DNA from 2 places in the Acidaminobacter sp. QWL-03 genome. Region 2 is predicted to be linked to the other one. Evidence: riboswitches for the same ligand, from Rfam matches in the RefSeq annotation. Region 2 holds a riboswitch; the other holds the start of a gene.
The links. A riboswitch is a leader RNA that binds a small molecule or an ion and turns the genes downstream of it on or off. The one in region 2 is predicted to bind molybdenum cofactor.

Region 1 (3,094 bases), 570 kb from region 2:
CAGCGTTTAAATTTCCGAAATTCCCGTTAATGGACAGAAATGAAAGATCTGGAGTGCTTTCAGCAAGCCAGGTTAATTTTTCGGGCCTGTAAGCTGTATCTCCTGAAAAATAAAGCACGGTTCCGTTGATCCTCATTAGTATTCCAACCGCGTCTGGCGATAATGTGCCATGATCTGCGAAGACTGCTTTAATTTTTGTGTTTTTAAAATCAATTTCTTTATCTAGACGTAAGGGTACTATACGGGCAGGCTCTAATCCGATTTCTAAAAGCTTCAAGCAGCAGGATTCGGGTCCCAGGAAGATGGCATTGCTTTGGTTGGCGACTATTGGAATGGCGTCATAGTCAAAATGATCAAAGTGCAAATGTGTCGTAATATATAAATCGGGCTTCAATTCTTCGGCGCTGACGGACTTTGGGGATTGTCTGACAAATCCTCTGATCCGTTCTCCGCAGTCAGAAAGATAAGGATCTATTGAGATAATCATGCCGTCGCTTGACTTAATTAAAAACCCTGCCTGTCCTAACCATAGTATTGCAATTTCATGATTATTCAGCTTACAATTCACTATTTTCTCATAGGACTCGCTCATGCTGATCACTCCAGTAATTTATAGATACTTCATGCTGTCTCAGAAGGAATCAGCAATACTTTTATTCTGAGATCTTTCTTTGATCTCATCATTTGTATTGCATCATTTGCCTGTTCTAATGGAAAACGGTGCGTAATCAAGGGCTGAACGTCGATTTTTCCAGCTGACAGCAATTCGATTGTAGGCTTGAAAGAGTTGCAGCTTGCCAATACGCCTATGACTTCCGCGTCTTTCGAGACAATGCTGTTTATTTCTGCCATAAATTCAGCGCTGGTATAGATGCTCAACAAGACGATTTTCCCACCGGGCTTCAAAAGTCTCAAGGATTGATTGAAAGCTTTTGTGCTGCCTGAGGTTTCGATCACGACATCAACGCCTTTAAATTGAGTTTTTTCTTGAATGACCTCAACAATGTCACCGTTTCGATAATTCAATGCAATGCTTGCCCCCATATCAATTCCCAATTTCAGTTTCTCCTCCCAACTGCCAATTAGAAAAACTTTGCTTGTGCCGGACAAAACGGCGGTCTGCACTGAGAGCAGTCCAATGGGGCCGTCTCCAATGACCAGGACGGTTTCTCCCAAACCAATTCCAGCTTTCATGACGCCGTAGGCCGCCGTTGCTGCGGGTTCAATCAGAGCGGCTTCTTCGTAACTAAGGTCATTAGGCAATGGGTAAACGTGCCTGTAAGGCAGTTTAAGATACTCTGCGAATGCGCCGTTGTAATTTCTATACGAGCCGACGACTCTTCTGTTGGGGCAAAGGTTAAATCGTCCGGTCATACACATACTGCAGTTCCCGCAGCCGATGCTGACGTCTCCTGTTACGCGGTCTCCAACCTTGAATCCTGTGACCTTGCTTCCAATTTCAACAATTTGACCTGACCATTCATGGCCAGGGATCAGCGGGTAAGTAGTCAGTCCATTTCTTATGTAAGGCATATCTCCGCTGAAAAGCTCTAAATCTGTCCCGCAGATGCCAACTGCCATAATTTTGATGAGCACTTCATCGTCTTCAATGACTGGTTTTGGTACATCCACATATTCCATAGTCTCTGGACCTGTGAATCTAATTGCCTTCATATTGATTCCTCCATTCGTCTAATAATTTTCAGGGATACCTTAGGGTGATAAATCTGTAAATATTGGATTTTCTGGAAAAATATCTGAATCCACCTCATAAAAAATGGTGCCCAGAAAGCTGAGCACCAAAAAAACCATATCTTCAAGTCTTCCCACGCGAGAAACTTCAAAGAATTTGATCTGATCGACAGGCTCTTATCTTTCCAAAAATGGGAGGCTCGTGGATTTCTCCAATAAGCCCAGGTTGCTGGCCATAGTACAAAGGGTCACCTTAGGTCATGCAACTCGAAAAAAGCTGAGGTATTCAATTCTCAAATTGACCGAGCGTTTGGAGTCTTGAAAAATGGAGAGGCAGGATTGGGGATGAGGCTTTGCAGCACTCCTTAATTGGCAATATTTTATACTGCAAAATGCATGCCAGTGATTAGGCAGCTTCGCTACTTTTTGATTGCAGTTGTGAACTTCTTTATCGAACACATGAAAAGGTTTTTATTCCCTGAGTGGATCACTTAGAAATCAGAAGTCGCATAAAAAAGACACCCCATGTTGGAAACGCTTGTCTGAGTGCTTCAAGCGCTTCCAACATGGGGTGTCTTTTTTCGAAAAATACGGGTGGAGTTATCAAACATATGTTGAGAAAAGGTATGTAAAATTTTACATTCTAAAGTAGTAATTTGTCGGTTAAATCATTCGGCTTGTAAAAACGATGCACCAACGCATCGGGCGTGTGGCGAAAATACATCAGACTACTTTAGGCGTGGAATACATCACTTAAAATCGAATCGCTGGTATTTCTGGAAGTCACTGCATGTCAGATTTAGCGTCTTGTAAATCAGTCAATTTTATAGTCGTCAGCGGCTTTGAACATTGCTTTGAGATTCTCTATTGGTACCTGATTGATGGAACCTCCGGCTGCCAGTACACAGCGATTATTGCCGCCGAAGGATTTAAGCGTTTCAATACATTTGTCATAGGTTTCCTCTGCTGTCCATTTTTGAAGATCTAATGGACTCAGTCCGCCCAACAGTGTAACTTCTCCTCTGGTCAGCTCGAGTGCATCCTGTGGTGCGATATCCGGAAGGTACTGCCAGGCAACCATGCCCGAATCAGCGATGGCTGTCGCAACGTGGCGCGCAGTTGAGTCATTGTGAAGCCATCTTTGTGTATTGGGAAACTCTTTAAATATTTGTTCGTATCTTGGTAAAATAATTTCCCTGAAGGATTGTTCATTCAGAAATGCAGAAAGGTCATCAGCGACTAGAACATGGTGAAGTTTTCCAAGAATCTTTTCCTGTGCTTTTAAGAATCTGATTTGTGTCTCAACAACGACATCAAGTATTTTGTTAACTAATTCAGGCTCTGAAATCGTATCCGCGCAAAAGTCGCTGATTCCTCTTAACATTGCACCAACAGTAAATGG
Region 2 (3,094 bases):
TTCCGTGGCGCTTGACCAGTGCTTCTATTCTGAGCTCCATCAGTTCTCCTCCCCAGCGGCGTGATAGACAAATGCATTCGCCAGAAAGGACAAGCTGAGAAGCACTATAGCCATTGCTATGGATTTTGCGTAATTGCCCATGCTGTTATTCATAGCTATATAGGTCGTCATGACCCGTGTATGGCCTTGAATATTACCGCCTACAATCATAACAGCCCCTACCTCTGAGACGGCCCGGCCAAATCCCGTGATGAAAGCCGCTATGAGTTCTGCTTTCAGCTCTTTCAGAAAGAGTCCGAGGATCGCCACATGACCGCCACCCAGGGTCTTCCCCAGCTCATAGACCTCTCTGCCCCTTTTGACGGTGACATTGAAGACAATGCCCGTCACAATAGGCGTGACCAGGATGACCTGGGCTATGACCATAGCCGTGGGGGTAAAAATCAGTTCCAGGGAACCCATAGGCCCGCGGCGGGAGAGCAGGATGGCCACCAGAAGTCCAACGACCACCGGCGGCAGTCCCATCATAGTATAAAGGATTCTGGCATAGAGACGTTTTCCACTAAACGCCTTGAGGCCTGTGTAAATGCCAATCACAGTTCCAAGAATACCCGCGATCAAGGCTGACAATGTCGAAACGACGAGGGACAAGCCTATGACGCTGTACACCTCTGGATCCATGGAGATCAACAGATTAAAAGCTTCCTTAAAACCATCAGCGATATAGTCCAATCTGTTTTCCCTCCTTTGCGAATAATACTGGTCGACAGGCCAAAGGTCGCCGTGGCCTTGGCCTGTTGCGTCTTAAGCCTGTCGAAATCATCTTCATAATTGCGGAAGAGGGGGTCGATAGGCGCAAGCCGCAGAGACCCTCTTCCTTTGTTTCATGGTGTAGCAGCGGTCCACAAGTCAAACTATTCCGCGTCCGGGAAGAACAGCGGCGCGCCAAACTTCTCCACGCCATATTCTCCAATCAGCGTCTGTACCTCATCTGAAACGATCCAATCAATGAAGGCCTGAGCTGCTTCTGCATTGATTTGTGGATTCTTGTCAGGATTGACAGCTATGACACCGTAAGGATTGAGCAGTCCATCCAGACCTTCCGTGACGATCTCAAGCTCCAGATTATCCTTCATGCTGAGATAAGTCGCCCGGTCAGTGAGCGTGTAAGCTTGAAGCTCGTCCGCCATTTGAAGAACGTCGCCCATCCCTTTGCCCGCTGACACGTACTGATCGCCGGATGGCGTCATGTCCGCCAATTTCCAAAGGCTGTTCTCTTTTTTGTGGGTGCCTGAGTCATCCCCTCTGGAAACAAAGGACGCGCCTTTGTCCATGATCTGTTTGAGGGCTTCGCCTGCATTCGCGAAGGATGCCCCTTTAAGTGCTGCAGGGTCTGCCGATGGTCCCACAACGACAAAATCGTTGTACATAACTGAGAACCGCTGTAGTCCATGACCATCAGCCACAAATTTTTCTTCATCTGCCTTAGCATGAACCAACAGGACATCCGCTTCTCCGTCGACGCCCATCTGAATCGCCGCACCGGAACCCACGGCAACCACTTTGACTTCAGCACCGGTTTTAGCCTCGAAATCCGGAAGGATGAACTCCAGAAGACCGCTGTCCTGGGTACTCGTCGTGGTAGAAAGAATCAGGGTCTGACCCTCCAGGGAAGGAAGCGTCGTTTCAGCTGGCGATTCAGCAGGTGTCTCGGCAGGTGTCTCGGCTGGCACTTCCGCCGGGGACGACTGGCTGCAGCCCGCGCCAAACAGGATGAGCCACAAGAGCAGCATTGTCAGCAACATGGTGTTGATTGATTTTTTTGACTTTGACCAAATTTTCTTTTTCATTTGATTGCCTCCTAGATTTTGGGGATAAAAAAACATCCTCAAAAAAAGGACGCCCGAAGTCAGATCTTTTAAGTACACGAATGTCATAGTCACGCAGTGTTGGCGTCTTTTGACTCCGCGAGTCACGTCGCCTATGTAATGACCTGTCCTTAAAAGTTCGTATAGGGCTTTTTCCTTTCCTCAAGTGGGAGGCCCCAGAATTTCTCCTGTGACCCGGCGGCTGAATGCCATGACACAACCTGTCAGTCCGAATGTTTCAGGTTTGACCGTATGCTTTAGGCTATTCAGCTCGAAAAAAGCGCATTAAGTTGTGAACCGCTGTTTTCAGTATAGCATGCCATAAATCCGCCTACAATGCGAATTTTGCGTCAATTCAGTTTTATGAGCACAAAAGCAACTTTTATGATATAATGCTAAGTTGTACAAATAATGAATTGAGGAAGATGCATTGTGATTACAGTATCCAACGTCAGTCTGCGTTTTGGCGAGCGCAAGCTCTTTGAAGACGTCAACTTAAAATTTATTCCCGGCAACTGTTATGGTGTCATAGGCGCAAACGGCGCCGGAAAGAGTACCTTTCTAAAGATCCTGTCCGGCGACCTCGAGCCTAATACCGGCGAAGTTATTGTCGCGTCCGGCACAAGACTGTCTGTCCTGAAACAGGACCACTTTGAATTTGACCAGAACGAAGTCATGGAAACGGTCATTCTCGGCAATCCGCGGCTTAGCGAGGTCATGAAAGAAAAAGACGCAATTTACATGAAAGAAGATTTCACTGACGAAGACGGTATGCGCGCCGCTGAGCTCGAGCACGAATTTGCCGAAATGGGTGGTTGGGAAGCTGAGTCAGAAGCCTCATCCCTGCTTCAAGGTTTGGGCATCACAACGGACATGCACTACAAAAAAATGTCCGAGCTCATGGGCTCCGAAAAAGTCAAGGTTTTGCTTGCGCAGGCTCTGTTCGGCAAGCCTGGCGTCCTGATCCTGGACGAGCCTACCAACAACCTCGACATCCAGTCCATCAATTGGCTGGAGGATTTCCTGATCGACTTCGAAGGTACCGTCATAGTCGTTTCCCACGACCGGCACTTCTTGAACAAAGTCTGTACCCATGTGACAGACGTCGACTTTGGGAAGATCAAGATGTTTGTGGGCAACTATGATTTCTGGTATGAATCCAGCCAATTGGCGCTTCAGATGTCCAAGGACCAAAATAAGAAAAAAGAAGAAAAGATCAAGCAGCT

Region 1: it holds a riboswitch for molybdenum cofactor, as region 2 does, so the genes downstream of both, AC4PHM_RS13895 (zinc-dependent alcohol dehydrogenase) here and AC4PHM_RS16430 (ABC transporter substrate-binding protein) in region 2, are expected to answer to the same signal.

What each region holds. Positions count from the first base shown of each region.
Region 1 covers NZ_CM178752.1:2,982,343-2,985,436, forward strand. The annotation lists gene AC4PHM_RS13890 (MBL fold metallo-hydrolase) at 1-592, opposite strand, end outside; gene AC4PHM_RS13895 (zinc-dependent alcohol dehydrogenase) at 622-1,674, opposite strand; molybdenum cofactor riboswitch at 1,854-1,977, opposite strand; gene AC4PHM_RS13900 (uroporphyrinogen decarboxylase family protein) at 2,507-3,094, opposite strand, start outside.
Region 2 covers NZ_CM178752.1:3,557,267-3,560,360, reverse strand. The annotation lists gene AC4PHM_RS16440 (ATP-binding cassette domain-containing protein) at 1-40, opposite strand, end outside; gene AC4PHM_RS16435 (ABC transporter permease) at 40-732, opposite strand; gene AC4PHM_RS16430 (ABC transporter substrate-binding protein) at 915-1,850, opposite strand; molybdenum cofactor riboswitch at 2,006-2,157, opposite strand; gene AC4PHM_RS16425 (ABC-F family ATP-binding cassette domain-containing protein) at 2,301-3,094, shown strand, end outside.